Regions from separate parts of the Paenibacillus sp. FSL K6-1230 genome, predicted to be linked through region 3. Evidence: riboswitches for the same ligand, from Rfam matches in the RefSeq annotation. Region 3 holds a riboswitch; each other region holds the start of a gene.
What was found. A riboswitch is a leader RNA that binds a small molecule or an ion and turns the genes downstream of it on or off. The one in region 3 is predicted to bind cyclic di-AMP.
Positions count from the first base shown of each region.

Region 1 (4,232 bases), 5.1 Mb from region 3:
TGGAAGTCTATCTGGAGCCTGGCGAAGCGATTGCTCTGAACGCAGGCTATCTGGTGACTACGGTGCTGGATACACTGCAAAATGGTATTGATATTGCGGTACTGGATACGTCCGCATGCTGTCATATGCCGGATGTTCTGGAAATGCCTTACCGCCCGCCGCTGTTCGGATCTGGCGAGGTCGGTGAGAAGCCGCATTTGTACCGTCTTGGGGGACAGACTTGCTTGACTGGCGATATCATTGGCGACTATTCATTCGATCAACCACTGAAGAGTGGTGACCGTCTGACCTTCGGGGATATGGCGATCTATACGATGGTGAAGAATACGACATTCAACGGAATGGCATTGCCAGCCATTGCTGTGCAGCGCAAGGACGGAGATTGTGAAGTCGTACGCCAATTCGGTTATAATGATTTCAAGATGAGACTGGCTTAATCTGACCAAGTAGCAGACGTTGTATCATCCTGATCATATACCGTTTCATAAGCTAGGGTACTGCAATGCAACCACGCACTAGTAATATAGATTTGAACACGAGAGGGGTGTCCTAACAGGGCGCCTCTTTTCGTCGATTCAACCCCGATATATAGCCGCTGTTCTCGACCACGCCCTCGTATTCTGATGCTGATCATGTGAAAGTGTAATCTCTTGATGCTGCCTCTCATCATGCAAGGCTGGACAAATGTACATTAGATGGCGATACTTGAAATGAGCAGGGATATATACATAGAAGGTGAGTAGATGTATGATGCACACGCATGTGTTGATTTACAACGGATATGTAAGCTTCGAAATTATGCTGGCAACCTACCTGATGAAGACCAAGGGCGACATTGTCACGGTGGGCCTATCCAGAGAGCCTGTGAGATCTTATGAGGATTTGGTAGTTATGCCGTCAACTAGCCTGGAAGAGATCAACGTAGCAGAGATTGATCTATTGATCATACCCGGAGGGGACACTAGCGCATTACTAGAGCACACACGGCTAGCAGCGCTTGTTCAGGAGTTGGACAAGCAGGAGAAGTTCATTGCAGCCATCTGTTCGGCTACAGACCTGCTACAGCACTATGGAATACTGGAGGGCAGACATGCTGTAACGAATGCTGCTACCCATATTGAAGATCTGGTCAGGGTGGATCGTAATCTAATTACAGCAAGAGCGAACGGCTATGCGGACTTTGCCATTGAGCTCGGGCGCATGCTGAATATCTACAAGGACGAGGCCGATCTGGAGGAGACCATTCAGTATTTCAAATATCATCGAAATGGATAGATTACCATGAGGAAAAAGAAAATAGGAATAAGTTAACTCTCTTGAATGTCAGGAGGGTTTTTTTGGCATGTGCATTGCACTATGTTAGCTGTATTTATGTCTTGTTTATTACAATTCCGTAATCTTATTGATATTAAATGGAAATTAATATAATTGGATCAATAGATAATTTATGAAGAGGAATAAGCATGGGGAACTGATTGGAACTCCTTGTTTTATTTGATTTTTTCGTTAAGTATATACGTATTAGTTCTGAAAAAGTTGTGCATTCACGAATAAAAATTAGTAATTTTTATTAAGATTGACAAGCCACTAGTAAATATATTAACATGTACATGGTTACAAAATATTAACTTATTCATTGCCGAATTTCATCATTGAAAACGGGGGAACCAGTGTGGGTGAATTATTCTCGTATGCAGGGAATATAGGGAACCTTTAACCGAATCCTTAAGCTAACTCCGTAGGCATCAAAGGAGGAACTACGTTCGTGAAGAAAGTCATCTTGTCCCTGCTCGGAGCGGCTGTTCTTTTTACAGGTACTGCTGCAAGTACATATGCCAGTGAGGCAAAATTGGTTCAGGAGGTCTCCCAAGTAAAGGGGACTCCATATAAATATGGAGGAACGACCTCCTCCGGGTTCGATTGCTCAGGTTTCGTAAGATACGTATTCAACCAATTCAATCTGAGCCTGCCGCGCACCTCGGCACTTCAGGCGAAGCAAGGGGAGGTCGTTGCCAAGAGCAATCTGCGTCCAGGAGATCTGGTATTCTTTAACACGAACGGTCGCGGCATTTCGCATGCAGGTATATATGTAGGAAATAATAAGTTTGCACATTCCTCAAGCAGCAAAGGTGTGACCGTCAGTAAGCTGTCCAACTCCTATTACAGCAAGCGCTATGTGACGGCTAGACGTGTAGTTAGCGAGACCAGCTATCAGAAGATGGTAGCTATGAACTAAGGCTTGGAATCATTCGAGACTCACAGCGAAGCTGCTGTGGGTCTTTTTTTGTGCACACCTAACTTGAGAATTCATATTTGCTCTAATGCAAAAGGGAATATTTGCCGATAAAGAGTAGAAGTGTGTTTTTTATTTTTTTGTTATCGCCAAGCTTAACTGAGTACTTGTAGGAAAGCTATTGCGCGGTCTGTCTGCTATGGAACGTACTTCGCTAGACCTTTTGTTCAAGAGAACAACAGAATCTATTTCACGACGTATCTATAATTGGAAAGCAAGCTTGGGACTGACAGGGACAGATCGTGGACGAGCGTTGGTTATGTTACACAACTACGCAGATGAAATAGGTTCAAAAATAAGGATATTTAAAGGGTGGTATGATGAAGAAACAACGATTGAGAAAGATTGCGGCTTCGATATTATCGCTGACTCTTCTGGCGGGAGTGACTGAATTTGTGGTGCTGACGCCATCTTCAATTCATGCGGCTTCAGCATGGGATCTGGAAGCTATGAATGTGCCTGAGGCTCACGCAGCAGGCATACTTGGTCAAAGTGTGAAGGTTGCTGTGCTCGATTCGGGCATGAACAATCATGTGGAGCTTGACTCTCCTGTGCAACAAATAGATTTGTCGAATCAGCCAGGCTCTTCTACCAGTAATGATCTTTTTGGTCGGGGAACTCAGGTAGCGGGTGTCATTTCTGGTGATAATGTGGGTGTTGCACCTTCTGTACAATTATATGTAGCTAAAGTTACTAAGGATGATGGGATTACGGAAGCAGATTCACTGATCCAGGGTATAAACTGGGCAGTAAGTAGAAACGTGGATATTATTCATATTAGTCCTGTTCTTAGCGATCTAACTAAGGAAGCTCAGTTGCGTACAGCTATCAAAGCAGCCACAGATGCAGGAATTCTGGTTGTAGCTGCTGCTGGAGACGGAGGCTCTATTGCTGGTAATGATGATACCGTTGAGTATCCAGCAAAATATGATGGAGTAGTAGGTGTAGGTTCTATTAATAATCTGAATCAGCGTGCAGACTCCTCAGCTACAGGTGCATCTCTGGCAGTCGTAGCTCCAGGTGTAGCAGTAAGGACGACGCAGTCTGGATCTACATATACTACAAGTAACGGAACAGCGATCGCTGCTGCACATGTAACCGGATTACTTGCATTATTAAAGTCACAAAGTCCAACGCTTTCAGCGTCGGACCTGCGTACACAGCTATTTAATAACGCAGAGGATCTGGGTGCTGTTGGAAAAGATGAGCGTTATGGTCATGGTCTCGCCACCTTCAAATTACTACCAAAAGAAGTAACCGAATTGGAGGCGGTAAGAACTACACAGACTAGTACGGTGCTGACCTGGAAGAAACCAACTGATCAGGCTTTCAGTCACGTGAACATCTATAATGATCAGGGAGTCAATGTTCAGCAGGCCGTATATAACGAAGAGTATCCTTTGATGAATCTGGATGAGGATACCCAATATACCTACATCGTAAAAACGGTATACAATTCCAAAGGGACTCCAGTTGAATCCAGCGGGCAGTCGGTGACGTTCAGAACGGATAAGACAACAAACCCGACTAATCCAACGAACCCAACGAATCCGACAAATCCAACCGATCCGGTAGATACAACGCCACCAGGCAAAGTGACGAATCTACGTGTTACCTCCAAAGGTCCGGATTTTCTGGAGATAGCCTATGCTCGACCAGCGGATTCGGATTTCAAAGAATTTGTGATCTATGTAAACGATCAAGAGTATGGAAGAACCAGCCTGAATAATATTAAAATTAACTCTCTGCAGCCTAGCACAAGTTACAAGATTGAGGTTAGAGCTGTGGATACGAGCGGGAATATCTCTGTAGATAACGAAATCCTTACGGAAACGACATCCGCTACGGTAGATAATACACCTGTAAGTGATGTAATAAATCTGACTGTAACCAGCTCCACAATCAATTCTCTGGCGATTAGCTGGACAAAGCCGGCTAA
Region 1 is NZ_JBBOCK010000001.1:5,183,526-5,187,757, reverse strand. It holds gene nspC (carboxynorspermidine decarboxylase) at 1-437, shown strand, start outside; gene MKX74_RS22920 (DJ-1/PfpI family protein) at 748-1,275, shown strand; cyclic di-AMP (ydaO/yuaA leader) riboswitch at 1,628-1,760, shown strand; gene MKX74_RS22915 (C40 family peptidase) at 1,766-2,236, shown strand; gene MKX74_RS22910 (S8 family serine peptidase) at 2,611-4,232, shown strand, end outside.
Region 1: linked by a shared signal. The riboswitch ahead of MKX74_RS22915 (C40 family peptidase) and the one ahead of MKX74_RS00510 (C40 family peptidase) in region 3 are both predicted to bind cyclic di-AMP.

Region 2 (4,232 bases), 910 kb from region 3:
CTGACGAGCATCGTCTGATTACGTTGGAGGATGTGCAGGCACTGGATACGCCCGTGTCCTGTCTGCTGCTGGAGCTGCCCCAGCGTGAAATTGGCGGTCAGCTTCCCTCCTATGAGGAACTGGTGGCGATTGCGGATTACTGCCGTGGTCAGGGCATCCGACTGCATCTGGATGGAGCCAGGCTGCTGGAGGTAACACCTTACTATGGAAGAACTGTGGCAGAGCTGTGCGGCTTATTTGATAGTGTATACATTTCCTTCTATAAAGGAGTCGGCAGTGTTGCTGGTGCAATTCTAACCGGCAGTGCTGACTTCATAGACGAATCCAAGCGCTGGAAGAGGAGGTACGGTGGAGACCTGATCAGCCTGTATCCTTACATTCTGAGCGCAGACTATTACCTGACACAGCGCATAGGCAAAATGGAGCACTATTATCTTAAGGCGAAGGAAGCCGCAGCTCAGTTCAATGCCTGTCACGCCACGCGCACGCTACCCGAGGTGCCAGTATCGAACATGTTCCACGTTCACTTCGAGGTGTCGCAGCAAGAGCTGGAGCCGATTCTGATAGCCGTCATGGAGCAGTCTGGTATAGGCTTCACTCCATATCTGCATGCGACAGGTGAGAATAGCTGCTACTACGAGCTGAGTCTAGGCGATCGTTACGCCGATATTCCTAAAGATCGCTTGCACGAGGGCTTCCGTCTGCTGGATCAGGCTCTAAGAGAGCTCAGGGAAGAGCTAGGTAAGTAGCTAGGTAAGTAGCTAGGTAAGTAGCTAGGTAAGTAACTAGGCAATAACTAGTATCTTGACCGTATACGTTTTTGAATTTGAATGATCTTGTAGAGAGCGTGGTTAGCGGAAAACGGGGAAGCCCTAGAGAAACGGAGTGCCCATCTTTAAGCTTGCTGTTCATCAGCTTTTCAATTTCGTTCGAAAGAACAGCAAGCTTAACAATGGTCGACAGGGCTCCCCGCTTGCAGCGGATCTACACGCATATTGGAGCTAGTCAAGCTTGCTTTGCTGTTCATATCTACGTTGCCGATAGGCCAATGCATGACTTGCTATGCAGCCCCGAATGTCTAGAGATGTAGCAAAATCGAGAGATACAAAGATCATACGCCCTTTGTGCTGGCCTTGCACGGTTTTAGCGTGAAATATCGTTAATTCTGACCGGAATCGAGGTTTACTTTGCACCGCGTTGGGAGTATATTTTAGCTGTTTCCACGAATTGAATACGCAAGCCGCTTAATTTCCGTCATGGAAAGCGGGGGAACCAATCAATGGCTACTTCATTGTCTTAGATCCGGCCATTATGGGGTGAATCCTGAATAGATGCAGTTGGCATCTTGACAGGTAGGGCGACTCTTACCGCCCGAATCCGTCAGCTAACCTCGTAAGCGTATGTAGAGGGGATGAATACAATGTGACCGCCGTTGGAGCCACAGAGGATACCCTTTGTGGTTTTTTGCTGTGCATTTATATGAATCTGAATGCGTGGCTAGAGCGAGTGTTCGTTACAGCTGCAAGGATGAGGACCAGGTCTTTGTCTGTAGTAGTACCGATTGCTTAATCAAGAGGCTAAATATATGGAACGGATTGTACAACGAAGGAGTGCTTAGTAATGAAAATGGAGCGAACAGGACACGGGACGTCGAAGCGGACAGTAGTGCAATCTACTACTACCTTGAATAGAAAGGACACGGGACTGCCCACGGTAACGACGGAAGGCCCCGGCTGTGAACAGAGAAAGGAGGAGGGAGCGGATCATGACGACGGCTACGACTCTGGAAGCTCCTGCACAGGCACCAGCACTAGAGCGATAGATTATGACAAGCTGCAGAAGGAAGGCTACATTGTGGTCTGTGCTCCGACAAGTGAGGGCGAGGAGTTCATTAAGCTGCTGAGATACAGAGGGGAAAAGGTCGCCGGTCTGACCAACAATGCGGAGGAGAAGACCCGACTGGAGCGCCTTGGTGTCGAGCATACAATCATCGTGAACACCAGACATGAGCAAACATGGGTAGTTCCCTCTTTCCCGGTCAAAAAGCTGTATATCTTCGAGCGTAGCCTGACACAGTGCTCACGGTATATTCAAATTTGCCGTTCATGGACGTGTGGGCCGCTAATAGTTATTACAGATTCCAGGCATTCCCGGCTCATGTACAAGAGTCTGGGTGCTGATGACGTTCTCTATTGCCACCGGGCTGATGCGATCCTGCATACGGAGACGATGTAGCCACTTATGGCTCACTGCTACTACCTTGCCCGAAATCTGACCCTGTTGAGCGTGGATAACAGCAGTCGACAGGGCTCCCCGCTTGTAGCGGCTCTATACTCACATTCTATAAATTTTCACAAGGAAATATAAATAATCTATTCCAAAATTTGAGATTTAATGTAAAATGAAAGAAGCTATGCTAGAGCATGGCTTCTTTTTTAAGTGTATTGCAGCGATGATGCCTATGGTTTTACTTTCTGCCCCCAGAGAGAATGTTGTCGGCATTATCGTCTGCATACGCTTCTGTTGCTCGGATGATACATAATGAGAATTTTAGTAGGAAGAGACAGCTAGAAAGGATGATCCGACGTAGAGCTAGCATTTTACCAAAATCTGAGTGGAGGGATTAGTAGTGAGAATAAGAAAGAAAGCTTGTCTGGCTGTACTATCAACCAGTCTGCTGTTGACGGGAATGGCTCTCGATGCCGGTACTGCAGCAGCTGAGGAGAACATGCAGGTGTCTGCCTCTCGAGAGGCTTCGATTGGAGACGCTTCGCTGCAAGCGGCATTGGATAGCATGCCCACGGCGCTGCGGCCTTCGATTGAGTGGGTGTATACGAATCGGATGCTGGTGGAGGATTCCGTAAGCCGTAAAAATCTGATCTTCGATCAGATCTATGCAGGCAAGGGGACCTTGAATTACGTGGTCCGCTGGCAGTCAAGCAAGAACCTGACACGCGAGCAGCGTCAGAACATGGCGAGTATGATGGAGCGGCAGATTAACAATTGGACCAAGCATCTGGAGGGCTACGATGGCTGGCCATATGGACATATACCAGTCAAGATTGTAGGCTGGGCCGTAGCTGACTCCAGACAAATTCTGGACAGGCAGCCTGATGAGATCGTCTACACGGATACGATTCGGGACGACCTGAGTCAATCCGATCCTCGTATTCCGGCACAGCTGCCAGTAGCGCCAAGAGAATTGTCGCGCTTTGAGAACTTCCACAATTCGGGATACGTCTATCCAGGTGGTCTGGACAAGCGCTTCGACATGTATTTGTGGGGGACAGCGAACTTCGGCGGGGGGGCCGGAGGAGACTGGGGACAGCGAATGTCCGATGATTACATCCTGAGCAATCTTCGTGCCCAGGAATCCGAGATTATCGAGCATGAGATTGGACACGGCTTTGGCTTGCCTGACTTCTACCAGGCGCATGAGCGTCCACCAGGAGGATTCCCGGTACCAACGATCATGTGGGCAGGTAATTCCAGAACTATAACGAATTGGGACGTTTGGATGCTACGCTACACCTGGAGTCAATTGAAGCAGGATCAAGCCCGCTTCCCGACGGCGCCAGTCACTAATCAACCAGCGAATCTGGCAGGACAAGCCAGTGTATCTTCTTCTTATACATCGCCGTGGGAGAATGTACAGGCTTTGAATGACGGCGATGAACCGACTCATTCCAATGATCGCTCCAGTCTGGTGTATGGTAACTGGCCAGAGACAGGGACGCAATGGGTCCAGTATGATTTTGACCGGGAATATACCTTCTCACAGAGCGAAGTGTACTGGTTCAAGGATGGTGGAGGTATTGATGTACCGAGTGCCTATACGATTCAATATTGGAATGGATCAGATTGGGTTGAGGTACCGCGTCCTAACGGCTACGGCCTTCAGGTCGATACGTACAATCGTACTTCCTTTAATGCGATCAGCACGCGTGCACTGCGTCTTGTGATCGAAGCGAAGGCTCCGGCTTCAACAGGAATTCTGGAGTGGAAGGTCATTGGGGAGTAATGCTAATTGCTTAGAGCAGACGTTAGGCTGATCATGGGATCAATGTTAACTAAGTCTTAATCACGAAGGTGCATTCTAGTAATCATCGTACTCTCTCTTTTAACAGATAATCGGATATAAAAACATGTAGAGACCGTCTTCTTGGTAAAGGATGGAGTAGTCCATCCCATGAATCAAGAGGCGGTCTTTGTTTGTGAAGCTAAAAAGCCAT
Region 2 is NZ_JBBOCK010000001.1:1,017,084-1,021,315, forward strand. It holds gene MKX74_RS04415 (threonine aldolase family protein) at 1-749, shown strand, start outside; cyclic di-AMP (ydaO/yuaA leader) riboswitch at 1,232-1,415, shown strand; gene MKX74_RS04420 (hypothetical protein) at 1,621-2,235, shown strand; gene MKX74_RS04425 (discoidin domain-containing protein) at 2,630-4,021, shown strand.
Region 2: linked by a shared signal. The riboswitch ahead of MKX74_RS04420 (hypothetical protein) and the one ahead of MKX74_RS00510 (C40 family peptidase) in region 3 are both predicted to bind cyclic di-AMP.

Region 3 (4,232 bases):
ACTCTGATCACAGCCTTTGGAGCAGATGACAGCCAACCTGGCTATGAGCTTGAGCGCACGGTAGTGCATGAGATTGGGCATCAGTATTTTTACGGGATGATTGCGAGTAATGAGTTCGAAGAGCCTTGGCTGGACGAAGGCTTCACTAGCTATGCTGAAGACCGCTTGATGGAGCAGGAGTATGGCTTAATTCCTAATCTGCCCTTACAGGCCAGTCAGATATCATCACCAGAGCCTTTGACCCGGGAAGCATGGAAATACAGCTCGTCCACGAACTACGCCCAGAACTCCTATCTCAGGGGAAAGCTGATTCTGTATTCCATTGAGCAGCAGGTGGGCAAGAACAAAATGAATACGATTATGCGCACCTATGCGCGCAAATTCCGCTTCAAGCATCCGACCTCGCAGGATTTCCAGTCTGTCGTGGAACAGGTTACCCATAAGTCCTGGAGCGATTTCTTTGAGCAATATGTGTACGGTAGTCAGATGGCCGATTTTGCGGTCGATCAGATAAGGACGAAGAGACTTGGAGCCGGCCGTTATGAATCGACAGTCACGATCTCCAAGCGCGGGGGAGATGTGCCGGCGGTACCCATTCAGATCACATTTGAAAATGGACAACAGCTCATGAAGTCCTGGAACGGTGCAGACAGCAGCGTTACCTATAAGCTCGAAGGCAGCTCACCAGTCGCTCTCGTTACCATCGATCCACTGCATACCATCGTACTGGAGCACAAGCATATCAATAACATGCTTCGGGCCCGGCTTGATGAGCAGGTCTCTATCCGCTGGAATCTAGGTATTACCAAGCTGATTGAGCTATGGCTTGGAAGTCTGTCATGGTGAGGTGTCTGCTGAATGCCTGCATATATTAAGGAAGGCTGGGGGCTGGTGTGCGCCCGGCTGCACATAGTCGTGATGTTGTTTTTATACCGTCTGCTCTGGGGTGTCTTCATTTACCAAGTTGTGCAATACGCTGTAGTCCCTATCCTGCTCCGCTATCCTGGAAAGGAGCAAAGCGAGCTGAACCAAGCGCTGTTCTGGATAGAGGGCCAGCTGGCGCTCACAGGAGAGCGTAGCGTCCAGACCTATATATGGGTCATCATTGTGATGGCGCTTATACGCATGATAGTGACCCCAATCATTCGCGCAGGTATCTACTACGCACTGTATGCCCAGAATGGAGAGCACGGTAAGCTCGCCTTCTTCCATGGCATGAAGACGACTTGGCGCTCATCCATGCTCTATTACTGGATTGAGACCTGCCTGATTTGGCTGCCTGGATACTGGATACTTCAGAGATTGCTTCCCCATATCGAAGGACTTCCGCAAAATCTCGCTCATCTTACCTACATCCTTCCTTATGTAGCCGCATGGATCGCTTATGGCTGGCTTATAAAGCAATGCATCCTACACATGCAGCTCGGCACTGTCAGCCACACTGGAGCCTGGGGAGCTCTCCTACGTTGTCTGCGGTATCTGCTTCCCGGGATGACGATATCCTTACTGCTCGGTCTGTTCTCCTGTCTGCTATTCCTTCTCTTTGGTGGTGTACAGTGGCTGTGGACAGGTCTCGCTGCGCTCATTCTTCAGCAGTTGTATCATGTGGTGATCAGTCTCTTCGGACTCTGGCACGTTAGCTCGCAATATGCACTCTGGCACTCTGTTGCTCCACCAGCTTCAACATCCAGATTGTCTTCATAGTAGTGCTCCCTCACATCAGTAGATATATAATGAAAACTGTACTAATATAATCGAAGCAGCCCAGCGACCGCCAGAATGTATCCCCTTATCGCTCAAGATTGATGTCAGTCTTCAGGAGTATCTGTTGTCCTGGGCATACGAAGAGGGGAAGCTATCTTCAAAAGGCGAGAAATTCTTTAAAGAAAATTTCAAGAAAAAGTATGAACTATTGGCAATGTTGAGGAACAAATCGTTGTAATCGTGTTTTGAAAAAGAGACATTCCTGAAGAAATCCACTGCACATACACGAAGGAATCTTGACCAAAAAGCAAGAAAAAACGTCTGTTCTTGTTCATAATTACGCATTATTTTTACAAAGAAAGCCCTTGCAAAAATGCTAGGGCTTCTTTTTTGTTACTTTTTGCTTTGAAACATTTGCCAAATTGATAATCCTTTGTTACAATAGTCGCAGTGATTGGATAGTAACAACTTTGTAATTTTTGCCGTGATGATTATGAATAACTTGTAATCTGCTGATATCGCTTGAATCTAGGTGCAAAATTATGTGTTGCCGAATCCTCGCACCTGGGGAGCGGGGGAACCAGTTTTGGGTGAATTGATCTTGTAACAGAGGGATCATAGGGGACCTTCTTACCGAATCCTTAAGCTAACCTCGTAGGCATTGGAAGGGGCTTGTCTTTTTTGAAGAAGAAACTAACTATCGCAGCTGTGAGCTTCGCGATCGCATTCTCCACTTTCTCCTTTGGAGCAGGAAGCGCTTTTGCGGACTCTAAGATGAATCAGGTCATCGATGATGCCGTTGGTACTAAATATCGTGCTGGTGGAACAACTCTTAACGGATTTGATTGCTCAGGATTCACTCAATTTGTATTCAACAAACTTGGCATCAAGCTGCCGCACCAATCCGGTGCACAATACAAGATGGGAACAGCTATCTCCCGCGCGGATCTGAGAGCAGGCGACTTGGTATTTTATAATACTAGCGGTAGAGGCGTATCTCATGTAGGCATTTATGTCGGCGACGGCAAATTCGCCCACTCCTCTTCTTCTCGTGGCGTTATTATCAGTTCTATGAGCGAGAGCTACTATGTGAATCGTTATGTAGGTGCAAAACGCATCATGAGTACAGACACTTATCATGAAGCAGCTGTCGACAGTGAAGATTTCGACGATGTGGAATAATTAAGCTAATTTTTCCAATAATATATCCAACGGATAAGACCGCAGATCATTCTGCGGTTTTTTTGTATTCTCTACTTCATTAACGATGTAAGTCAAAGAAAGGTTGCAGAAATTATGCACATAACCGAATGGTTATAACGTTCTATATAGACTATTTACCCCGCCGGCTAGCTTCCAAACATACCATCACGTAAGATGAGAGGTTGACTTGACCCACTCATTGGGGGATATTAAGCTAATATTCAAGATATGCAAGGAGTTGAAGACGGTGACATCTGAAGCAGGTGACTATCATGTCCTCCCCATGGAGGAGGCTCATGGAGCCATCATAAGCAGCTGGAAATACACTCCACCTTATGACATATACGGCTGGCTCCCCTGGGAGCAGATGAAAGCACTGGAGATTGAATTCGGTAATCCCGAGCTACGACAGGCCCAATATGCGGTTGTCTTCAATGCTACCGGCACGCTATGTGGATTTGTACAATTCTTTCCCATGGTTGGTGTTACCCGTCTCGGTCTAGGTATGCGCCCCGATCTGTGCGGACACGGACAGGGCAAGCATTTTGTCACAGCCATCGTTAATGAAGCCATACGAAGGAATCCGGAGAACGAGATTGACCTTGAGGTGCTGATCTGGAATGAACGGGCCATCCGTGCTTATCAGGCGGCAGGCTTTCGAATTACGGACACCTACGAGAGACAGACTCCTGAGGGCATGAAGCCCTTCCACTGTATGGTCTATCAGGCAGGTAGCCAGAGCGAATAATGCAAAAGGGAGCCGTGTTAGTGCACGACTCCCTTACATTATTCGCTATTTTTCTATTGTAATAGCTGTTCCCCAGCGGCCATAACTCTTCATCAGGTATTCACTCAGACTTGAGACTGCTTCTTCTGGAAGGCCTCGACCTCCACCGCAGTTGGCATACCCGATTGGGCTCCAAGCTTGGTGACGGACAGAGCGGCCGCAGCCATCGCATAGGATACTGCCTCATCGAGCGATTGCCCTCGTGCCAAGGACACAGCCAGAGCTCCATTAAAGCAGTCTCCCGCGCCCGTAGTGTCTACAACATCTACCGTATAGCCCTTCACATGACGTACTACGATGTCCTTACCAGCCTCCGGGATGGAGGCGTACACTGCTCCATCTGCCCCCAGAGTCGTTACTACATCGGCTCCAATGGATGCAGCCAGCTCTGCTACTGCGGCCTCGACCGCCTCACGTTCCTCCAACACCCCACGCCCGGTGAGCATAGCAAGCTCACTTCGATTAGGTGTGATCACATGCGTATTCCGCAAGAGCTCCTCGGGCAGGTTCTCCACGGCTGGGGCCGGATTCAGCACGA
Region 3 is NZ_JBBOCK010000001.1:109,003-113,234, reverse strand. It holds gene MKX74_RS00520 (M1 family metallopeptidase) at 1-846, shown strand, start outside; gene MKX74_RS00515 (hypothetical protein) at 859-1,704, shown strand; cyclic di-AMP (ydaO/yuaA leader) riboswitch at 2,243-2,380, shown strand; gene MKX74_RS00510 (C40 family peptidase) at 2,386-2,886, shown strand; gene MKX74_RS00505 (GNAT family N-acetyltransferase) at 3,155-3,655, shown strand; gene rbsK (ribokinase) at 3,760-4,232, opposite strand, start outside.